4 regions of the Arthrobacter sp. HMSC08H08 genome follow, and region 1 is predicted to be linked to each of the others. Evidence: riboswitches for the same ligand, from Rfam matches in the RefSeq annotation. Region 1 holds a riboswitch; each other region holds the start of a gene.
The links. Region 1 has a riboswitch for S-adenosylmethionine ahead of HMPREF3175_RS10155 (acyl-CoA dehydrogenase family protein). Riboswitches for the same ligand answer to the same signal wherever they lie in the genome.
Positions count from the first base shown of each region.

Region 2: another riboswitch for S-adenosylmethionine. It lies ahead of HMPREF3175_RS03440 (O-acetylhomoserine aminocarboxypropyltransferase/cysteine synthase family protein); the one in region 1 lies ahead of HMPREF3175_RS10155 (acyl-CoA dehydrogenase family protein).
Region 3: another riboswitch for S-adenosylmethionine. It lies ahead of HMPREF3175_RS07270 (O-acetylhomoserine aminocarboxypropyltransferase/cysteine synthase family protein); the one in region 1 lies ahead of HMPREF3175_RS10155 (acyl-CoA dehydrogenase family protein).
Region 4: another riboswitch for S-adenosylmethionine. It lies ahead of HMPREF3175_RS07305 (LLM class flavin-dependent oxidoreductase); the one in region 1 lies ahead of HMPREF3175_RS10155 (acyl-CoA dehydrogenase family protein).

Region 1 covers NZ_KV789394.1:1,489-7,194, forward strand. The annotation lists gene HMPREF3175_RS05850 (acyl-CoA dehydrogenase family protein) at 1-332, opposite strand, end outside; gene HMPREF3175_RS05855 (amidohydrolase family protein) at 334-1,197, opposite strand; gene HMPREF3175_RS05860 (SDR family NAD(P)-dependent oxidoreductase) at 1,356-2,285, opposite strand; gene HMPREF3175_RS05865 (MarR family winged helix-turn-helix transcriptional regulator) at 2,498-3,025, shown strand; SAM riboswitch class I at 3,198-3,284, shown strand; gene HMPREF3175_RS10155 (acyl-CoA dehydrogenase family protein) at 3,294-4,796, shown strand; gene HMPREF3175_RS05875 (LLM class flavin-dependent oxidoreductase) at 4,786-5,706, shown strand, end outside.
Region 2 covers NZ_KV789382.1:44,536-50,241, forward strand. The annotation lists gene tpx (thiol peroxidase) at 1-226, shown strand, start outside; gene HMPREF3175_RS03420 (hypothetical protein) at 377-568, shown strand; gene HMPREF3175_RS03425 (phosphotransferase family protein) at 623-1,531, opposite strand; gene HMPREF3175_RS03430 (CPBP family intramembrane glutamic endopeptidase) at 1,562-2,389, shown strand; gene HMPREF3175_RS03435 (VOC family protein) at 2,432-3,073, opposite strand; SAM riboswitch class IV at 3,209-3,324, shown strand; gene HMPREF3175_RS03440 (O-acetylhomoserine aminocarboxypropyltransferase/cysteine synthase family protein) at 3,413-4,744, shown strand; gene HMPREF3175_RS03445 (homoserine O-acetyltransferase MetX) at 4,810-5,706, shown strand, end outside.
Region 3 covers NZ_KV789399.1:20,488-26,193, forward strand. The annotation lists gene HMPREF3175_RS07250 (adenylosuccinate synthase) at 1-25, shown strand, start outside; gene HMPREF3175_RS07255 (carbon-nitrogen hydrolase family protein) at 171-971, shown strand; gene HMPREF3175_RS07260 (magnesium and cobalt transport protein CorA) at 1,014-2,120, opposite strand; gene HMPREF3175_RS07265 (CoA-binding protein) at 2,288-2,800, opposite strand; gene HMPREF3175_RS07270 (O-acetylhomoserine aminocarboxypropyltransferase/cysteine synthase family protein) at 2,800-4,128, opposite strand; SAM riboswitch class I at 4,141-4,261, opposite strand; gene HMPREF3175_RS07275 (histidine phosphatase family protein) at 4,355-5,014, shown strand; gene HMPREF3175_RS07280 (M20 metallopeptidase family protein) at 5,091-5,706, shown strand, end outside.
Region 4 covers NZ_KV789399.1:28,583-34,288, forward strand. The annotation lists gene HMPREF3175_RS07290 (amino acid permease) at 1-716, opposite strand, end outside; gene acs (acetate--CoA ligase) at 902-2,944, opposite strand; SAM riboswitch class I at 2,953-3,050, opposite strand; gene HMPREF3175_RS07300 (hypothetical protein) at 3,109-3,381, shown strand; SAM riboswitch class I at 3,387-3,500, shown strand; gene HMPREF3175_RS07305 (LLM class flavin-dependent oxidoreductase) at 3,531-4,961, shown strand; gene purL (phosphoribosylformylglycinamidine synthase subunit PurL) at 5,145-5,706, opposite strand, start outside.

The sequences.
Region 1 (5,706 bases):
GTGCGGAACAGGCCTGCATGCGCGTTATATAGAGTGCCGACGTTGATGTCGCAGCGGGCCAGCTCGAAGTTGCGGAACCCGGTGAGGATCCTACGGATGGGCTCTCCGGCTTCTTTGAGGGCTGGCGGGTCCATCAGCGGCAGGGCGCGGACGGCGTCCACCAGCTCTTGGGGAAGCTCTGCGGCGTCCCAGGCTGGGTTGACCAGCGGTTTCACCGTGCTCTCGAGCCGTTCCCTGAGGTCCAGGATGACGGCGCGCTCGGCCTCGGTCAGCCGCTCGGCGTAGCCGTAGAAGTCGGATGGGATGATGCTTCCGGTCACTGGTTCAGCCATCTCAGTCTCCCTTCGTCTCGGTCGTGGACTCACGGTCCAGGCCCAGCAGGCGCACCGCGTTGTCCTTGAGGATCCACGGCCGGACCTCGTCCTTGAGCGGAAGCTCCGCGAAGGCGGCCAGCCACTTGTCCGGGGTGATCAGCGGGAAGTCGGTTCCGAAGAGCACCTTGCGAGCCAGCACGTTGTTCGACTGGCGGACCAGGGACTCCGGGAAGTACTTCGGGGACCAGCCGGAGAGGTCGATGTGCACGTTGGCTTTGTGGGTCGCGATCGAGTTCGCCTCGTCCTGCCAGGGCACCGATGGGTGGGCCATGATGATCTGCAGGTCCGGGAAGTCGGCGGCGACGTCGTCCAGCAGCAGCGGGTTGGAGTACTTCAGTTTGATGCCGCGCCCGCCGGGCAGGCCGGCGCCCATACCGTTCTGTCCGGTGTGGGAAACGATCGGCAGCCCCAGCTCCTGGAGCCGCTCCCAGAGCGGGTAGTACTCGCGGTCCGAGGGGTCGAACCCCTGCACGGACGGGTGGAATTTGAAGCCGCGCACTCCGAGCTGCTCGGCCTGGCGGGTGGCCTCGGCCAACGCGTCCGCCCCGGTGCGGGGATCCACGGAGCCGAATGGGATGAGGACGTCGTTGTTCCGGGCGCAGCCGGCCACGAGGTCATCGATGGAGTTCGGCTTGTGGCCGAACTGGGTGCGCGCGTCCACGGTGAAGACGACGGCGGCCATCCGGCGCTGCCGGTAGGTCTCCGCGATGGTGTCCACGCTCGGGGTCCGTTCCGCGGACTTGAAGTACTTCGCGGAGGCTTCGAAGAAGTCTTCCGGCAGCGCTTTGTGGCCGCACGAGTCCACTTCGAGGTGGACGTGCATGTCCACGGCCTCGATGGCCGAGGCGTCCACGCCCAGCTCGTAGCGGACTGGGGCGGGGCCGGGAGCAGAGGTTGAGGCGGGGGCAGGGGCGCCGCTGTCGTTCCCGTGGGCTGGCCCCTGCGGAGCCGTGTCCTGGGTTCCGGTCATGGTGCTTGTCCTTAGTTCTTCTGTTCAGGCTCGAGCTCAGCAGGCAGCGGAGGCATCTTCTCGCCGACTTCCTGGAGGTTGCCCCTGACCAGCTCGGCGCCTTGGGTCTGCATGGTGGCGTAGTCCCAGCCGCCCTCGTGGTACTCGGTGGCCACTGGCTCTGGGTGGGACCAGACCTGCAGGCGATCGCCACCAACTCCGATGGCCTGGCCGGTGATGCCGTCGACCTCCGGGGAGGAAAGGAAAGCGATCAGGCCGGCGACGTCGTCGGCGGTTCCGAAGCCGAGGTCATGGCGGAAGAAGGACGGCATGGCCTCGCCGCGCTCGTCCGCCTCGACGGCCTTCTGGAAGTAAGGGACGGTCTTGGTCATGGCGGTGGCCGCCACTGGGATGACGGCGTTGACCATCACTCCGGCGCGCTTCATCTCCAGGGCCCACGTGCGGACCATGCCGACGATGCCCGCCTTGGCTGCGGCGTAGTTGGTCTGGCCGAAGTTGCCTCGCTGACCGGTCGGCGATCCGATGCAGACGATGCGCCCGGCCACGCCGTTCTCCTTGAAGTATGCGTAAGCGGCACGGACGCAAGTGAAGGTGCCCTTGAGGTGGACGCCGATAACGAGATCGAAGTCCTCGTCAGTCATCTTCAGCAAGGACTTATCCCGCAGGATGCCGGCGTTGTTCACCAGAATGTCTAGGCCACCGAAGGTGTCCACGGCGGTCTTGACCAGCTGGTCGGCGGCCTCGCTGGTGCCGACAGGGACCACTGCGGCGACGGCCTTGCCGCCGGCTTCGGTGATGGAGGCGACAGCGGCGTCCGCGGTCTCCTGGTTGACGTCGTTGATGACCACGGAGGCTCCCTGGCGGGCGAGCTCCTGGGCGTAGGCGAGGCCCAGGCCTGCGCCCGAGCCGGTGACGATGGCTACCTTGCCGTCGAGGGACATGGGATTCTCCTTCGGTGGTGACGTGCTAGATGTCGGTTCTGTCCTAATGTGGCGTTCACCACACAAGAACCATGACAGTACATATAATTGAGAATGTCAATTATTTTTCGAGGCTTGCATTTCGAGTACGATCCTCTGCAGGGGACAAGCCTCTATATGGGCAAGATCAGCCGGATCACTCCCTCGAGTACACGGACCAAGGAAGCAAGCACATGACGACTACAAAGGACACCTCCGGAGCCACAAATAGCCCGACTGAGGCCGCCCAGCGCTTCCCCGCCCCCTCCACAGCGCTTGCGGCCGAGCGCATGGCGGAGTTCACGTCGTCAGAGCTCGCCGGCCAGGTCCAGTTCCTGGCGGCCCGGCTGCGCAGCATCGGCCACAGCCACGCCAACCGCGTCCTGCAGGAGGAGATGGGATTGAAGGTCCGCCAGTACTCCGTGCTGGCCCTGGCCGCCGCGGACGTGAACCCGTCCCAGCGCGAACTCGGCGACTTCCTGAGCCTGGACCCAAGCCAGATAGTGAACCTGGTGGACTTCCTGGAGAAGCGGGGATGGGTCGAGCGCCAGGTGGATCCGCGTGACCGTCGTTCCCGGATCGTCATCGCCACACCGCAGGGGCAGGATGCCTACCGGAGGGCACGCGCGCTGACCATGGCCTCCGACGACGTGGTGCTCGCCGCGCTCACCTCCGACGAGCGGCAGGAACTGAGCCGGCTGCTGGAGAAAGTCGCGTTCTGAACTCTGGTCTCTGAACCCCGCCTGCTGACCCCCGCTAGACCTCACGAAGCGCCCCGCGGGGCCTGCTTAGATGCAGGCGCCGCGGGGGCGCTTCTTGTTGACGTTTTGTGACGCGCGTCGCCTGGCGGGCAGTTGACACAGCTCGAGGCCGGGCTATAGAAATGATGCTTGTAACCCATCCAGAGCGACTGAGAGACCTGGCTCGTTGACGTCGCAGCAACCGGTTTATGCACGGTGCTCCCGCCAGGAACGATGGAAAGGAATAACTGTGTCATCGTTGTCCACGCACACCCCTGTCCACCCTGCAGCTGGCGCTGAGATCGCCGCCGATGCGGAAGCCAGCACCGACGCCGGCAACGCCAGCACCGCGGTTTCCTCGGCTGACCTGAGCTTCGCTGAAGGGCTGCGTTACGTCACCACCCAAGATGCTCCGGTCACCCCGTGGGAGGCCGGCCACACGCCAAGCCTGGCAGAGCTGCGTGAGCATTTCGGGCCGATCTTTGACCGCATCGCGAGTGGGGCTTCTGAGCGGGAGGCGCATCGTGTTCTGCCGTTCGTTGAGATCGCAGAACTCAACCGGGCCGGATTCACCGTGCTTCGCGTTCCTACCGAGTACGGCGGCCCGGGCGTGAGCTTCACCGACTGGGTGCAGCTGCTGATCGATCTGGCGGCGGCTGACCCGAACATCGCGCATCAATACCGTTCCCACGCGGGTTTCGTGGAGACGCTGCGGTACCAGGATGAGCAGACCCGCCAGTATTGGTATGCGAAGGTTCTTGCCGGCGATGTTGTGGGTAACGCGTCCACGGAGATCGGCGGGAATGCGTTGAATACGCTCAACACCACGTTGGCTGTGCAGGCGGACGGCACTGGGGTGCTCAATGGCGCTAAGTACTACTGCACTGGCACCGCGTACGCGACGCATACCCGGGTTTCGGCCACGCTGCTTGATGCGGACGGCACGCCGACCGAGGGTCGACAGTTCGCTGTCGTTTCCACGCGCGCCCCGGGTGTTGAGCTTGAGGACGACTGGAATGGTTTCGGACAGAGCCTCACCGGTACCGGAACCACGCGTTTCACCGATGTGAAGGTTGCGCCCGAGCACATTTTGAACCGCGTGCCTGGCAGCGCTGAGGCGCAGTTTGAGGCGCCGCTGTTCCAGCTTGTCTTGCTCGCTGTATTGGCCGGTATTGCTCGCAACGTTGTGGACGATGCGGCGGCTGGCGTGCGGCGGCGGACCCGCTCCTTCAATACCGGCTTAGGTGTTCCGCACTCTGAGGACCCGCAGATTCTGGGGGTTGTGGGCCGGCTTTCGGCGCAGGCTTTCGTAGTGGAGTCGGCGGTGGTTGAGGCTGCGCGGCGGCTTGAAGCCGCCGAGGGCGTGCTTTCGCTCGAAGGCGAGGACGCTGGCACCGGCGATGGCAACGGTGACGCCGATACTGGCGCCGCCGCTACTGGCAACACTGACGCTGGCACCGGCGCCGCTACTGACACAGCGCAGCGTCTGCTGACTGAAGCGGAGCTTGCTGTTGAGCGCGCGCACGTGACTGTGCCCGGCATCGTGACCAGTATTTGCTCTGACCTGTTCCTCACGGGTGGCGCATCGAACACGTCGCGGGAGAAGAACCTGGACCGGCACTGGCGCAATGCGCAGACGGTCGCGACGCATAACCCGATTGTGTTCCGTGAGCGGATCATCGGCGACTACCTGGTCAACGGCACCGTCCCGGAGGGTCTCAACGCGATCGGTGAGGTGCGCCGTGCTTCTTAACGCGTTTGAGATGGCCACGCCGGTGCATCAGTCCCCTGGTTTGTGGCGGCATCCGGAATCCCGGGCAGCGGATTTTGACCAGTTGAGCTACTGGACCGGCCTGGCGCAAACCTTGGACAAAGGCGGTTTCACGGCCCTCTTCCTGGCCGATGTGCTGGGGACCTATGACGTGTACGGCGGCAGCGACGCGGTCTCGCATGAGCGCGGCGTTCAAGTTCCGTTGCTGGATCCTTTCGCTGCGGTGTCTGCGATGGCTGCGGTCACCCGTAGGCTCGGTTTCGGGTTGACGGCGTCGTGCACGTATGAGGACCCGTTCCTCTTGGCGCGCCGGTTCGCGAGCCTGGATCACCTCACGGGTGGCCGGGTTGGCTGGAACATTGTGACGTCGTATCAGGATTCCGCGGCCCGCAACCTCGGTTTGGAGCGGCAACTGCCCCACGATGAGCGTTATGACCGCGCGGACGAGTACATGGACGTCATGTACAAGCTGTTCGAGGGCAGTTTCGCTCCGGGTTCGGTGCTCAAGGACGCCGATGCGGGTGTTTTCGTGGACCCGGCGGGTGTCCGGAAGGCTGAGCACAAGGGCGAGTATTTCTCTGTCGATGGGGCGTCACTGACGCATCCGGGACCGCAACGCACCCCGTTCTTGTTCCAGGCGGGCGCCTCGGCACGGGGCTTGCGTTTTGGAGCCGAGAACGCTGAGGCCGTGTTCATGATCGGTTCTGAGCCGAGCGTTGTGCGCGGCTATATTGAGCGCTTGCACGAGGCGCTTGAGGTCGCGGGCCGGCCCGCCGATGCGGTGCGCACCTTCGCGATGGTCACCGTCGTGACGGGCGCGGACGACGAGGAGGCGCAGCGCCGCTTCGAGTCCTATCAGCAGTACGTGGACGTCGAGGGGGCTCTGGCACTG
Region 2 (5,706 bases), on a different contig from region 1:
CGGCCGCTTCTGCGGTGCTGAAGGCATCGACAACGTTGTTGCGACCTCGGCATTCCGTTCGAGCTTCGGCGAGGACTACGGCATCAAGTTCGCAGACGGGCCAATGAAGGGCCTCATGGCTCGCGGCGTCATCGTGATCGACACGGACGGCACCGTGCTCTACTCCTCCCTGACTCCAAGCGTGGGTGAGGAACCAGCGTACGACGAGGTCCTCAACGTCCTCTAAACCACACACGTGCTGGCGCCCGGGGTCACAGACCCCGGGCGTTTCGCGCATCCACGCAGCAGTGCTCATCTAACAGAACTGGGCGGGCCTTCAACAGCTCAGCCGGATGCGGCAAGTAATCTCCGGAGATGAACGTGAACACCGACAACGATGGACAACAAATTTTTCGGCGCACTGTTTGGTGCCGTGATCGTCGCGTATCTGCTCTTCTTTGTCCCTAACGTGAGCCTCATCATCGGTATCACGGTCGTGTTGATGATCGCATCCTGGTGGGCGGTTGTAGCGTTCTGGCCTATTGAACCGCCAAAGAAACCGGGCGTGCGGACCTACCGCTCGAACTAGCGAGCTCCACAGTATGAGCCCCATAGCGAGCCCCACAGTATGAGCCTCAGGGGATTACTGGAGCAGCTCGCGGCATACGTGTGCGGCTTGAGCGGCCCTCATGATGCGCGGCTGGGTTTTCCTCAAAAGCCGGCCCCAGGTTTTCACTCCACCGCGCAGTGCGGCGTCAGCCACGCGAGTCAACGCCAATGACCCGTTCCACACGTGGGCTCGAGCCGCGAAGAACTCATCCGGGGCTGACGGGTCGATCACGTCTTGGCCGTGCCACAGCGATAGATGCGCCAGATTGATCGCCGGGTCCCACAAGGATGCTTTGTCCCAGTCGAGGATCCCGATCAGCTCGCCATCACGCCAGTGCATATTCCGGCCCGCTAAGTCCCCATGCACTAAACCACGCCGGAGTGAACCGCGAAGAGCGGCGCCTTGGCCCACCGCGGATCCCATGGCTTGCTCCATCTCACCCAGAGTAGCTAACACGGTAGCGGCACTTGCCCGCACATCGGGCTCAAGCGCATCGATCGCGGCATCGGCGCGGGCCTGGGTCCATTGAGGTTCTGCCTCCCAGGGCGCGCCAACCAGGCCTTCGTAGGCGCTCAACGGAACCGCCTGCAGGTCGGTAATAATCCGCCCCAACGCTGCAGGGTCGCCTTGGTGTAGCGGGTGGGCGGCACCGGGGATGAAACGTTGGATGATCCCGCCGGCGGAATCGATCGGGGAGCGGGATTCAGGGACGAGCCACGGAACATGCGGGGCAAGCGCATCTGCTAACGCGGCACGGCGGGCTTGGGCGAGCGCCTCCTCACGAGTCCGGGCCATCCGGAACACAACCTCAGGAACCGGGTCTGCCGGGATGAGAACCAGGTTCGACTTCCCAGATTCCTCAACCCGGCCAGAAACCCAATCCGCGGCAGGGTATAAAGCGTTGGCGCGTTCAACTTCTTCGCTCGTGGGTTGCCTGGCCATGCATCCAGCCTACCGAGCATAATCGGATGCATGAGTGCCCAATCCCCACACGCACACACCCCAGACGGTGACGGCTCAGCGAAGACGCCCGGCCTGGGCGAGCTGGGGGCGCCCTCGCGAAAGGCCCTGGGGTGGGAGATCGGCATCGTCCTAGCGCTCTCTTTGGGCAAATCCGGGGTGTATGCGCTCATCGACTTGCTCGACACCATCACGCGCGGCCCCATCTCCTCCGGGACCGCGGCCCTCAACACCTCAACTAGCACGCGTGAGTGGATTGATCTGCTGTATCAGCTTGCCGGCATCTTCTTTGCGCTTGCCCCGGTAGCGCTCGTGATCTACCTTGTTTCACGCTGGCCGGGCAATAAGCCTTGGCGTAGGTGGGGCATCGACGGTCAACGATGCGGTAGCGACGCCGCAGTGGGTTTCGCATTCTTCGTGCTCATCGGCGTAGGAACCCTCGCGGTATATGCAGCGGGCAGGGCGCTCGGTGTCACGACTGCTATCACGACCTCGGGCCTTCCGGACGCGTGGTGGAGCGTACCCGTGTTGCTGTTGGCCGCACTCAAGAACGGGCTGCTTGAAGAGATCGTGGTGCTCGCCTACCTGCATGAGCGGCTCGCAACACTGAAATGGACGCCCGCCGCGATCATCATCTTCTGCGCCGTAGTGCGTGGCTCCTACCACCTCTACCAAGGCATCGGGCCGTTCATCGGCAACGTAGCGATGGGCGTGATCTTTGGGCTCTACTACCTGCACAAACGCCGCATCATGCCGCTCATCTGGGCGCACTTCTTACTCGATGCGGTCGCGTTTGTGGGCTACCCGCTGCTCGCGGCATGGTTCGGGTACGGTAGCTAGCCCGCGCCGTCGGCCCTGTCAGCTCCCGCCGGGCCAACGCTGTTAGAGGGTTACGAGGCCCTTCGGGGTCTTCAACGTGACTGACTGCAGGCCCGGCATCCCGGAGGGGGAGGTGAAGTTGAATGTGACCTCGCCCTTGAAGTCTTCACCTGGGTGGCCGAGCCATTCGTCGATGCGTTCGCGGTTACCGGAGATCGTGAGTTCCACGATTTCACCGTGTGGCTCTTCAGCCCGGGATGGGTGCAGGTCCTCGAAGCTCTCGTCCCAGCGGAGGAAGTAGGGAAGCTGAGGGTCTGCGATGAGCCCGTTGATGCCGATCTGGCGCCACGTGAGCTCTCGCCCGTCGGGGAACTTACGCGAACCGGGGACCGCGCCGCGTTGCAGGCGCTCCTCGATAGGTGTGAGGTCCTCTACTGAGACGACCCAGCCCATCCATCCGCCACCCATCTCGCTTCGGGCGCGTACTGCCTTCCTGAACGGCTGCTGGAGAGTGGCCGGGTGGTCTAGTACCTCAACGACTTCGAGGTACTGGTGGTTGTGGAGGGGGAAGAACACGTTGCGTGTTCCGAAGCGTGGGTGCACGCCTCCTTTGACGTACCGGAGCCCGAGCTGATCGGCGATACGGTCTGCGGTGGTGATGAGGCCTTCTGGCCCGCAAGCGTAAGAAACGTGATCGAGCTTCATGGGTTAAATCTGACACTGTGTGAGCCACATCTCTACTTAGGTTTACCTAAGTTGAAGTCCGGCCTGTGGATCAAACCGGGTGTGGTGGGCGTTATGTGGTGCCAGTGGGTTGGCGTGTTGTAGGCTAATTGCCAAGGTCATGAGTGCCAGTGCAAAACCCCGGTTTGCTGGCCGGCAACCCTCCGTCCGCGGCGGGGTGCCCCGGGTGAGGACCTGGTCACACGGGAATGCCGCTGTGGCAAGCGCGGGCTCTGCCCGCCCGTATCCGGGCGGACGTTACGTCAAATCAACCGGTGTATGCGGGCAAGCCCCTCCTATGAATCAAGGGGTGCACTGTATATGTCGCAACAAAAGTTCGAAACTCGTCAGATCCACGCCGGCCAGACTCCAGACCCGACCACGGGTTCGCAAGCGTTACCGATCCACCTGACCAACGCGTATGTTTTCCCTGACACCGAGGCTGCTGCCAACCGCTTTGCGCTGAGCGAGCTGGGGCCTATCTATACGCGCTTAGGTAACCCGACCACCGAAGTCATCGAGAACCGCATGGCAAGCCTCGAAGGCGGCGTCGGTGCGCTGTTCGTCGCCTCCGGAATGGCGGCTACGAGCTATGCGATCCTCAATGTTGCGGAAGCCGGCGATCACATCGTCGCATCGCCATCCCTCTATGGCGGGACGCAGAACCTCTTCAAGCACACTCTGCCTAAGCTCGGTGTCGAGGTCACGTTCGTGGAAGATCCAGACGACCTGGATGCATGGCGCGGGGCAATCAAGCCGAACACCAAGGCCTTCTTCGGCGAGACCATCGGTAACCCGCGCCAAGACGTGTTCGACATCGAAAACATCGCCGCGATTGCACACGATGAGGCAGGCGTACCGCTCATCATTGACAACACGCTGGCAACCCCGTACTCGCTGCGCCCGATCGAATGGGGCGCCGACGTCGTGGTTCACTCCGCAACCAAGTACCTGTGCGGCCACGGAACCGCGATGGGCGGGGTCATTATTGACTCAGGAAACTTCGACTACACCCAACACCCGGAGCGTTTCCCGGGTTTCAACCAGCCGGATGAGTCCTATCACGGCATCGTTTACGGCCGCGATATGGGTGTTGGCTCGCCACTGGGTGCGAACCTCTCCTACATCCTGAAGATCCGCGTGCAGTTGTTGCGTGACACCGGCGCTGCGATCTCCCCAATGAACTCCTTCCTGATCGCCCAAGGCCTCGAAACGCTCTCTCTGCGTGTTGAGAGGCACATCGAGAACGCGCAGAAGGTCGCTCAATGGCTCGAAGCGCGCGATGACGTCTCCGCGACCATCTATGCCGGCTTGGAATCCTGCCCGTGGTATGAGCGTGGCCGCCACTACGCACCCGAAGGGGTGGGCGCGATCGTCTCCTTCGAGATCAAGGGAGCTGAAGACAACGAGGAAGCGGCCCGCGCCTTCGTGGACGCGCTCGAGCTGCACTCGCTTGTAGCCAACCTCGGTGACGTCCGCTCGCTCGTGGCGCATCCATCATCCACAACCCACTCCCAGCTGTCTCCGGAAGAGAAGCGAGCCGCCGGCGTGGGCCCAGGCACAGTACGCCTCTCAGTGGGCCTTGAACACGTGGATGACATCATCGCCGACCTGCAGAAGGGTTTCGACGCCTTCCACGCCGCCCGCGCCTAACTAGCGCCGGGACATTGGCATGTGGCAACGGAAGCGATAGAAACTCACGAAGCGAAAGCAGCGTTATGACGTTGGATGTACGAGAACACTCACAACACAACGCTCCCGAGAGCGATGTGAAGATCCTCCCGCTGGGCCCGCTGGATCTAGAGACAGGCGGGCACCTTCCCCAAACCCATATCGCGTACGAGGTTTTCGGCGAGCTCAACGCTGAGCGCAGTAATGCGGTCCTCGTTTTGCACGCGCTGACCGGCGACACCCACGCAGCCGACGGAACGCCGGCTAAAGATGCGCCGGCTAACGATGCGGCAGTGACCGATGCGGACGCACCGCAACCTGGTTGGTGGCGCGAGGTCGTAGGCCCGGGTAAGCCGGTGGACACCACCACGTATTGCGCAGTGGTTCCGGCAGCCTTGGGCGGGTGCTCAGGCACGATCGGCCCGGCCTCGCTGGCCGAGGACGGGCAACCCTATGGTTCGCGTTTCCCATTCGTGACGATCCGCGACATGGTCGAGCTTGAACTGCGCCTCATGCACGCACTCAACATTGAGGCGTGGCACGCCGTTGTTGGCGGCTCGATGGGCGGGGCACGTGCGCTCGAATGGGCCGTGAGCTATCCGCAACACGTCACCAAATGCGCAGTGATCGCCGCGACCGCTGAATCATCGGCCGAACAGATCGCGTTCGCGCAGATCCAAACTGAGGCGATCCGGCTCGACCCACAATTCCACGGCGGAGACTATTACAGCCACGGCAACGGTGCCGGCCCGCAGCGTGGCCTAGGCATAGCTCGCCGCCTCGCCCACGTCTCCTACCGCTCCGCTGCCGAGCTCGACCATCGTTTTGGGCGCTCGCCGCAAGGTAGCGAACTTCCGCTGGGATCTGCTGGCCGTGATGAACGCGGCCGCTACGCGGTCGAGTCGTATCTGGACCATCAGGCGCATAAGCTCGTGAATCGTTTC
Region 3 (5,706 bases), on a different contig from region 1:
GATCGGCCCGGTTGAAGACAACTGAGCTCACTCATCCGGCCTTGAAAGAGACCGCTAGTAGCATCTGAAGCCAGCGTGCATAGAACCTTGTTTCTATGCACGCTGTGCTTTATCCGAAGGTGTGTAGAGTAGGGCTCACACCGCTTGTTGCAGACAGCAAGGAGAACGCGATGAAGATTTCCCTTGGCCAGTTCAGCCCGACCGCCGATGTCTTCGAAAACCTCGAAACGTTGGATAAGTTGGCGCGGCAGGCCGCCTCTGAGAAGGCGGACATGATCGTGTTCCCTGAGGAGTCGATGCTTTCGCTGGTCCAGGCTGGCGATGATTTCGCTGGGCTTGTTGAGAAGGGGTGGGAGCGTTTCGCCCGCCAGGTCGGTTTGATTGCGGCGAGCCACAGCATCGCGGTTGTGGTGGGTGGTTATGAGCCGAACGAAACCGGCAAGCCGTACAACACGGTCTTGGCAGTGGATGCGAATGGTCAGGAGCTTGAGACGTACCGCAAGATCCACTTATATGACGCGTTCACGTTCAAGGAATCCAACCGTATTTCTGCAGGCGACCCCAACCAGGTCGCTACGTTCACGTACGGGAACCTGACGTTCGGGATGATGACGTGCTACGACGTGCGTTTCCCCGAGCTCGCGCGCAACCTTGCGTTGGCTGGCGCTGATGTCCTGTTGGTTCCAGCGGCTTGGTATAAGGGCGAGAACAAGATCGACCACTGGCAGACGCTACTGAAGGCCCGCGCTGTGGAGAACACGGTATGGGTTGCGGCTGCCGGTACGGCCTCGAACCAGACGATCGGCTACTCGGTCATCCTGGATCCGCTGGCCCAGCCTGTCGCTTATCTTGAGGACGAGCCATTCGGTTTGGTCACAGGCAAAGTGGGCCGCAAGAAGGTCAAGAGCGTGCGAGAATACCTGCCGGTTCTTCAGAACCGCCGCGTAGGGGTCGACGCGCCAAAGGCCTGATCGCTGACCGCGGGCTAGCCGCGGCAGGGCTAGCCAGCGCCGCTACATCCAGTCTTTCTTTTTGAAGACGATGAACAGGAACAGAGCGAATCCAAACATGGCCGCGAGCGCGAGCGGGTAGCCGTAGGTCCATTCGAGTTCGGGCATGTTGGTGAAGTTCATGCCGTAGATCGCACCGATGAGCGTGGGCGCAAAGATGATAGCCGCCCACCCGGAGATCTTCTTCATGTCTTCGTTTTGCCGCTGAGAGACCAAGGTCGCGTTGACCTGCAGGATCTGATTCAGCGCGTCCCGTAGCTCGGCGATGTCGGGGATGATCTGGGAGAGATGATCAGAGACGTCATCGAGGTACATACGCAACTCGGTGTCGGTCCCATAGCGGGTGGTTCCGATCAACAGGCGGCGGATCACGGTCGCTAACCCGTTGGACATTTGGCGTAGCTCGATGATCTCGCGCGACAAGCGGTAAATACGCTCGGCAGCCGCCGGGTCACCCGAGAACACCTGGCGTTCAATCTCTTCTTTGTCAGTCTCGAGGCCACGCAGCACGGGGCCGTATCCGTCCACGACCGCATCGAGCACTGCATGCAGCACGGCTTCCGGGCCGTGCTTGAGTAGCTCGTTCTGTTCGCCGAAGCGGTGTTCGAGCCGGAAACCTTTCGCCTGCCAGGCTCGCACCGCGGCCTGATCCTGGCACAAAACCGCTACCTGGTTCCCTCGCATCAACAGGTTGAATTCGCCGAAAACGACCTCTTCGATGTCATCTTGATAGGCAACAGAGTGAGTCACGACGAACAGGGTGTCGCCCTGACGTTCGGCTTTAGCGCGCCGCGATGGGGCCTGCAGGTCCTCGAGCAGCAGCGGGTGAAGATCCCAGGCCTCCGCGAGGTCTTCAATCTGCTGGTCAGTCGGCTTATCCATCGAGATCACGACGACCTGGTCAGGGTGTTCTTCCGAATACCTGCCAGCGGTTTCGATGGTGTGGCCGCCGGTGAGCGGGAACGCGCCTTCGTTATCGAATGAGACTGCGCGGATGTTGTCTTTCACCACGTGCGGGGTCGGCGGCGCAACGGGGGTTCGCTTATGACTGGCACGTCCCGAAACGAGGGGGAGGCCGAGTTTGGAGCGGATCTTGTTGCGAGCAGACATGCCTCTATTCTGGCACCAGTTCCACCCGTTCCCGGCCACCGCGACGCGCTGGACGTTCAACCCCGCGGCGCCGCGGTGAGACGGTCACGCGGTCGCCACCGCGCCGCCGCGCAGGCGCCTCAAGCGTCGGTGCGCGATCGTGCCGCGCAGCGACGCAACAGCAACCGTTATGCGCGCAGTTGGCGTTTGGAGGAGATGACTCCGGTGTCGAAGCCTGCAAGGTGGAGGCCGCCGTGGAAGCGTGCGTGCTCGATTTTGACGCAACGGTTCATGACCGCGGCGAGCCCGCCGGCTTCAGCGATGCGCGCGGCTTCTTCGTTCCACAGGCCCAACTGTGCCCAGAACACCTTCGCGCCCACACGCACGGCGTCCTCAGCGACGCTCGGGAGGTCCTCGTTACGGCGGAACGCAACCACGATGTCGGGCACTTCCGGCAGGTCATCGAGGCTCGGGTACACGGGCTCCCCGAGTAGCTCAGTGGCTCGCGGGTTGATGAAGTACAGCTTGTAGGGGGCGGAGGACTGCAGGTAGGTCGCCACGAAATACGCGGCACGCGCGGGGTTCGTGGAGGCGCCCACGATCGCGATGCTCTTGGCGGCACGCAGCAGGTTCAACCGTTGCGGGGCTGATGGGCCAACCCACGCACTGTTGGCCTCTGTTGTGGTGGTTTCGTTGCTCATTACGCTTCCTCCCCGTTCGCAGCACCGTCACTAGCACCGTTCACGGCGGCTTCCAGGGCCTGGTCGAGGTCCCAGATGATGTCCTCAACATCTTCAAGGCCCACCGAAATACGGATCAGGTCTTCGCCGATCCCGCCCGCAATCAGCTGTTCTTTACTTAGCTGCTGATGCGTTGTGGATGCCGGATGCAACACGAGGGTCTTCGCGTCACCAATGTTGGCTAGGTGGCTTGCCAGCTGCAGGTTCGCGATGAACTCAGCCCCGACGTCGCGCCCACCCTTGACACCAAAGCTGAACACGGAGCCCACGCCCTTCGGCAAGAGCTGCTTGCCGCGCTCGTGGTAGGCGTGGTCTTCCAGGCCGGCGTAGGAGACCCACTCGATGCGGTCATCGTTAGCCAGCCAACGCGCGACCTCACGGGCGTTGGCGATGTGCTCATCCATACGCTGCGGCAGGGTTTCGATGCCGATGAGCAACTGCCACGCGGACTGAGGGGCGAGCGATGCGCCGATGTCACGCAACTGTTCGTTGCGTAGCTTGGTGAGGAAACCGTATTCACCGAAGTTGCCCCACCACGACAAGTCACCGTAGGAAGGCACCGGCTCCGTCATGGATGGGAAGTTGCCGTTGCCCCAGTTGAAACGGCCTGATTCAACGACGACGCCGCCCAGGGTGGTTCCGTGGCCGCCCAGGAACTTGGTCGCCGAGTGGATCACGATGTCCGCGCCGTGTTCCAGCGGACGGAAAATGTACGGCGGGGTCAGGGTTGAATCCACAACCAGTGGGATCCCGTGTTCGTGGGCGAGAGCGCCGAGACCTTCGATGTCGGTGATGACTCCGGATGGGTTCGCTACCACCTCGGTGTAGAGGACCTTGGTGTTCGGTTGGATCGCGGCCGCGAAGTCCTCGACCTCGGTCGAGTCGATGAACGTCGTCTCCACGCCGAATCGGCGCAGCGTGACATCCAGCTGGGTTACGGTCCCGCCGTAGAGCTTCGAGGAAGCGACCACGTGATCGCCCGCCTGGCACAGCGCGGCGAACGTGATGAACTCAGCGGCCATACCCGAAGACGTCGCGACCGCGCCGATACCGCCCTCAAGGGACGCGACGCGTTCCTCGAACGCCGCAACCGTAGGGTTAGCGATACGCGAATACACGTTCCCGTACTTCTGCAGCGCGAACAGCGTTGCCGCATCGTCCGCGTTTTCAAACACGAAAGACGTCGTGTTATACAGCGGGACGGCACGCGAACCGTGCTCCGAATCAGGGGTGGCACCCGCATGCAGGGCACGGGTACGGAAACCGAATTGACGGTCGGCAGAAGACATGGAACTCCTTCAACTCCATCGATCCCGGCATGAGCACCATTCGCTGCAGCAGTGAACGCTACATGAGTGAACACTGTGGCGATGGTTGCTGCGGCGTCACAGGGCCAGGTCCCTCGACCGCTCTAGATGGTCAGCCACCATTATGCGCACTCGCCTCGAGCCAGGGCAAACGCATGTGACGTACTAAGGCGCGCCGGGAACAGTGCGGCCGGCATAAGCTGGGGATATGAGCACCAGCCCTCACCACGTCCCGTCTCTCGCTTTGGTCCGCCACGGGCAAACAGACTGGAATAAAGAACGCCGCTTCCAAGGAAGCGCGGACGTCCCCCTCAACGCGACCGGCATCGAACAAGCCCGCGCCGCGGCGGAAACCCTGGCGGCTGACGCGACATCACGATGGGGTAGCCCGTGGGACGTCATCCTCACCTCCCCGCAACTCAGGGCGCGCGAAACCGCGGAGATCATCGCTGAACACCTCGGACTTGAGGCGCCGCGCGTCGTCGCCGGGCTCAAAGAACGCTCATACGGGCCCTACGAAGGCCGTGCCTACGGCGACCTCGACAAAGAAACCTTCACCTACCTCTTCCCGGCACACCTCCCCAACGTCGAAGAGGTCGAAGCCCGCGGTAAAGAGCTCGGGATCCTCGAAGGCGTCGAAAGCTCCAAAGACGCCGGCCGCCGTAGCGCTACAGCGCTCGCCGAAGCGCTCCAGCGCAACCCAGGCCAACGCGTCATCGCCGTATCCCACGGCTCGACCACCCGCTGCCTGCTCAACACCCTGGACGAGTGGAACATCAGCAATCCGGGGTTGCGCAACTGCGACATCCGCTACCTCACCCCAGCCCAAGAAGCGCACCTGCACCACATCCGCAGCGCACTTTCCTAACCCGGCGCTGCATCACAGCCACCCACTACACTGACTGTGACGCCGTTCACGGACACCAGCTAAGCCAAGGACACCCATGATGAGCACCGCCAGTACATCAGCGAGAAACACGTCAGCACCGGGGCAACAGCTTCCGGCGGTACATCCGGCGGCGCAAGAACCGATCCCGGCGGAACTCAACGGGCACATCGTCCGGTTGCGCCGCTATCTGCACGCGAATCCCGAGCTGGACCGGCACCTGCCCACGACGCAGGCCGCGGTGCTGGATGCGCTCGAGGGAACCGAGGGGATCGAGTTGCACACCGGGAAGGCGCAGTCCTCCGTGACCGCTGTTCTGCGCGGTGCTGCTCCGCTTCCTGAAGGTACGCGCCGCCCCGTAGTCCTGTTGCGTGGAGACATGGACGCGCTACCGGTCACCGAAGAAACCGGGCTTGAATATTCGCCCACCGAAACCGGGAAGATGCATGCGTGCGGCCACGACATGCACACCGCGGGCCTGGTGGGCACGCTGCTGTATCTCGCACAGCGCCGCGATGAACTTACCGCCGATGTTGTAGGCATGTTCCAGCCTGCCGAAGAAACCGCTGGCGGCGCGAAAACCATGATCGAAGAAGGCCTACTGGAAGCCGCAGGCCAGCCGGTCGATGAGGCGTACGCGATCCACGTGTACGCCGACCGCTATCCGCACGCGA
Region 4 (5,706 bases), on a different contig from region 1:
GTCTCGATGCCACCGAAGCTGAACACGACCATCGTCAAGCACGCCAGAATGCCCATCCAGCCGTTAGGTGCCAAGCCGCCGTGATCGAAAAGATTATGAAGGCCCGGGGTCGCCTCACCCGGCACGCTCATGCCGAAGATCAGGATCGCGATGCCGCCGAGGATCATCGCGATCACGGCGCCGACCTTGATGATCGACATCCAGAACTCCATCTCGCCGAACACCTTCACGTGCCGGGTGTTGATGCCCGCGATCAACAAAACGACGGCCGCCGCCCAGATCCATTGCGGCGCGTTGGGGAACCACAACCCCATATACACGGACACCGCGGTGACGTCCGCGATCGAGACGACGAGCATACAGAACACGTACGTCCAGCCGGTCGTGAACCCCAGGTAGCGGCCCAAATAGCGGGTCGCGTAGTCAGAGAACGCGCCAGCGACGGGGTTGCGGACCGCCATCTCGCCCAGGGCGCGCATCACGATGAATACCGCGGCACCCGCCACGATGTAGGCGAGCAGAACGATCGGGCCGGCGGCCTTGATCGCATCCGCTGAGCCATAGAAAAGCCCGGTTCCGATCGCCGAACCCAGCGCCATGAACTGGATGTGGCGCCCGGTCAGGCCTTTATCGAGGGAAGCCTTCTCAACCCGGGGCGAAGCGTCGGCGCTGGAACCCGTGCCGCTGTTAGAAGCCGTGTCTTTGCTAGAACGCATGCATCGAGACTAGGACGATGCGTGACCCAATGCACATTCGCGATAGGGCTTGGGCGAGCTGGCCGCCTAACCCTAGACGAACTGACTTCAAATCAGCTCAAAGCACGCATTTTCTCCTGCGGCGCGGCCTCCTGCTGTAGCCGCGGGTAAGTTCCCCGGTTGGTACGGCCTAGCTGCGGATACAGCTAGCCGCGGGCGGCGGCGAGCACGTCCGGGATGCATTCTTCGTTGCGCAGGCTCGTGGTGTCGCCGAGTGTTTCACCGGTATAGGCCTGGGTGAGGATGCGGCGCATGATCTTGCCGGAGCGGGTTTTCGGTACGTCGGGCACGAGGATGATGCGGGCCGGTTTCGCGATGGGCCCGATCTCCTTGGTCACGGTGGCGCGTAGCCGCTGCGCGAACTCGGCGACGGCCTCCTCGCTCGCGTCAGCGCCGAGCAGGGACTGATCGCCGGGGACCACGAACGCGATCGCGGCGTGCCCGGTCTTCGCATCCGGTACCGGGCACACGCCGGCTTCCACAACACCCGGGTCGGTCACGAGCGCGGACTCGATCTCAATGGTTGAGAGCCTGTGGCCTGAAATGTTGATGACGTCATCGGTACGGCCGAGGATCCAGGTGTCGCCGTCGGCATCGACTTTCGCGCCGTCGCCTGCGCTGAACCAACCGTATGTGGCGTAGGCCTTCCAATAGGAGGTGTACCAGCGTTCAGGGTTTCCCCACACGGTGCGCGCCATCGAGGGCGGGAACTGGGTGAGCACGATGTTGCCTTGGGTTCCAGCCGGTGTCGGGTTGCCCTCGTCGTCGACAACCGCGGTCGCTACCCCTGGCATGTCGCGGCCTACGCTGCCGGGCTTGACGGTGGTTGCGCCGGGTAGGGGAGTGAGGATGGTGGAGCCAGTTTCTGACTGCCACCAGGTATCGACCATGCTGATGCCGCGCTCGGGTTCCCCGGTTTCAGGGTTGGCGGGCTGGTAGGTGTCGCGGCCGATCTGTTCGCGTAGCCACCGTGCTGCTTCAGGGTTGACGGCTTCACCTACGGTTCCGCCGAGGCGGATGCTGGAGAGATCGTATTCGGCTGGGATCCCTTCCGGGAACCAGCCCATGAGCGAACGCACGAGCGTTGGCGCGGTGTAGTAGGAGGTCACACCATAACGCTGGATGACTTCGAAGTGCCGGCCCGGGTGCGGGGCGTTCGGCACGCCTTCATAGATGACTTGGGTCGCGCCGGCCCCGAGCGGCCCATAGATCTCGTAGGTGTGGGCGGTGACCCACGCGAGATCTGCAGTGCACCAATGCACGTCGCCCGCGCGTTGAGCTGGGTCCGGGTGGGCGAAAATCTGGTTATAGGTCGCTACAGCACCGGTGAGGTAGCCGCCGGTCGTGTGCACCAGGCCCTTCGGTTTCCCGGTGGTCCCGGAGGTGTACATGATGAACAGCGGATTTTCCGCATCGAACGCTTCCGGTGTGTGCTGCCGGGGCTGGCGGGGCACAATCTGGTCCCACCAGATGTCACGGCCTTCGGTCCACGGGATGTCTCGCTGGCCGGTGCGGTCGATCACGAGCACATGCTCGAGCTGGTTCTCCCCGGATGCGGCCTCGTCCGCGATGTCCTTGACGGGCACGGCCTTGCCGCGGCGGTACTGGCCGTCGCTGGTGACCAGCAGCTTGGCGCGGGTGTCTTCAACCCGGAAACGCAACGCTTCTGCGCTGAACCCGCCGAAAACAAGCGAGTGGATCGCGCCGATGCGTGCGCAAGCCAGCGTGATGATGATCGTCTCAACGAGCACCGGAAGATAGATCACGACGCGATCGCCGCGGGTGATGCCCAGTTCCGTGAGCGCGTGGGCGGCCTGCGAGACTTCCTCGGTGAGTTCGCGGTAGGTCACGGTGCGACGGTCGCCGGGTTCACCTTCGAAGTAGAGCGCTACTTTGTCCCCGTTGCCCGCCGCTACGTGGCGGTCTGCGCAGTTGACAGCGGCGTTGAGCGTGCCTCCCGCGAACCAGGTTTGCTGCAGACCTTCCTGAGTTTCAGGGTTAGGCGGGGTTAGCGTGTGCACCGTATCCCACGGGGTCTCCCACGTGAGCTGCCCGGCCTGTTTGGCCCAGTACGCGCTGTGCTCTTCATCGCTAAGCAGCGCGTCATCGCTAGGCTGCGCGCTGCTGAGGTTTGCGTTGCTGAGCTGAGCCTGGGCGGCCTGGTGCGCGGGTGCGGACGTTGCGGTCATGCGTTGTCACTCCATCGATCCTGGCGTGAGCACCATGCCCGGTAAAAACCCGGGGTGGTTGCTGCGGCGTCGTAGAGCCAGATCTCTCAGCCGCTCTGGATGGTTGTGCTGTCCATAGTGGGTGACGAATGCGGTTGCACGCAAATCGGGTCAGCGTGTGTGTCATGTTGCTCAACACGGCTGGCGAAGCAAAGGCGTCCGATGCGGCGGGCGATCACCCCACCCATGATCCCGTTGATGATCAGCGCGATGATATCGACGGTAAAGAACACTTCTGGCCGCGCAAGTTCCACGTCGCTGTAGCCCTTTCACCTGCAGAAACCCGTGTTATGGCTTGGGGTAATACTTTCGCAAGTGTAGCCGCCGATGCGTGCCGTCATTCTTTGTCATCGGTCACGAGCGATTTGCGTGATGCCCATGGTGTGCCTCTATGCTGAATCCGTATCCATCCAGAGCGGCCGAGAGATCTGGCTCGTTGACGCCGCAGCAACCATCCTGAAGGGTTCCGTAGCAGGAATCGTGAGGGAAAGGTGCTCCCGCCAGAAGACGATGGCGCAGCGTTTGAGGGCTGCGGGAAAGGGTTAACATGTCGTCTGAAAAACCGATTCTTCTCAACGCCTTCGCGATGAACACGATTGGCCACCAGTCCCCGGGTTTGTGGAAGCATCCGGAAGATACCTCGCGGGATTACAACAAGCTCTCGCACTGGGTTGAGCTCGCCAGGATCCTGGAAGAGGGCCGTTTCTCCGCCCTGTTTTTGGCCGATGTGATGGGTGTGTATGACGCGTATGCGAACTCCCCGGAAACGGCGTTGCGTTCCGGTGCGCAGATCCCGTTGGCTGATCCGGCGGTGATCGTGGCGGGGATGGCTGCAGCGACGAAGAACCTCGGTTTCGGTGTCACTGCGGGCACTGCGTATGAGCATCCGGTGGGGCTCGCGCGCCGCATGGCGACCCTGGATCACATCACGGGCGGGCGAGTCGGCTGGAACGTTGTGACCGGCTACCTCGAGTCCGCGGCGAAGAACTTTGGCCAGACCAGCCAGATGGAGCACGACGAACGCTACGATCACGCGGATGAATACCTCGAGGTCGTGTATAAGCTGCTCGAGGGTTCGTGGGAGGACGACGCGGTTGTAGCTGACCGCGAATCCGGCTTGTTCGTTGACCCGGCTAAGGTGCACCCGATTGAACACGAAGGCACGTGGTTCAACGTTCCAGGCATTGCGATCACGGAGCCTTCCCGCCAACGCACCCCGGTGATCTTCCAGGCCGGCGCGTCCTCGCGCGGTATGGCTTTCGCGGGGAAGCACGCTGAGGCTGTGTTCGTTTCGCAGGCAACCAAGGAAGGCCTCGCGAAGACCGTGAAGAAGATTCGTGAAGCAACCGTGGCGGCGGGCCGTAACGCTGATGACGTCAAGATTTTCGCGATGATCACCCCGGTTGTGGGTAAGACGAACGAGGAAGCGTGGGAGAAGTTCCGCGAATACCAGTCTTATGCCGATGAGCAGGGCGCGTTGGCGTTGCTCGCAGGCTGGACGGGCATCGACTTGTCCGAATACCCGCTGGATGCGGTGATCGGTGAAGACGTGGAGTCCAACGCGATCCAGTCCGCGGTGAACATGTTCCAGGCGGCTTCAGGTGATTCTGATAAGCCGTGGAACGTGGGCCAGTTGGCGCGCTACATCGGCGTGGGTGGTTTCGGTCCGGTTGCCGTGGGTACCGGCCGCGAAGTCGCCGAACAGTTCCACGAATGGGTGCGTGACACCGGGGTGGATGGCTTCAACGTCGCCTACGCGGTCAAGCCTGGCACGTTCCGTGACGTCGTGGACTACGTGATTCCAGAACTCGAAGCGCTCGGCGTGTACCCGAGCGCTGAGGAAGCCGCCGACGCCACGGTTGCGTGGGATGCCGACCGCCCAGTGGAAGACCAGACGGGTTCCTCCTTGCGCCACGCACTGTTTGGTCGCGGCGACCGGTTGCCGGAAAACCATCCGGGCGCGGCTGTCCGCCGCTAGGTTGCCACGCTGGCGGGCAGGAGACAGCGCCCGCCAGCCAGGGTAGGCCGTACATTTCACGGCCGCGAATACGACATGGCTGTGGGCGCCAGGATGAACCTGGCGCCCACAGCCATCTCTTGTTATCGAAGGTGCCTGCTAGCGGTGTGCTGTAGCCGTACGGCACACCGCTAGCAACAGGCGTTAGCCGAAGTGGCGTTGCATGGTTGTGCCCCAGCCTTCGCGGATTTCGTCGAGGGTTGCACAGAACTCGCCTTGAACTTCGATCGCGTGCGAGGAAGCGTCCACGACACCCAGGCGGACGTGGGCGAAGCCGCGTGCCGCGGCCATCGCGGTGAAACGTTCCTCCTCGGAACGCGGCAGGCACACCAGCGCGCGGGCCTGCGATTCTGAGAACAGAGCGGTGAAAGCGTCAATGCCGTCACGCTGTTTGAGCTCATCCAGGTTCACGCGCACACCGACGCCGTAGCGCATCGACATCTCGACCAGCCCGGCTGCGAGGCCGCCTTCGGAGAGGTCGTGGGCGGCATCGAACATGCCGTCGCGGGAACCAGAGACCAGAAGCTGGCCCAGGGTGCGTTCCGCATCGAGGTCGACCTTCGGCGGGATACCGCCGAGGTGGTCACGCATCGCGGCGAGCTCGGAGCCATCCAGCTCATCGCGGGTCACACCAAGCAAGTAGACCGCGTTGCCGTCGTGCTCTTCACGCCAACCCGAAACCGTGCGCGCGGTGACGTCATCGAAG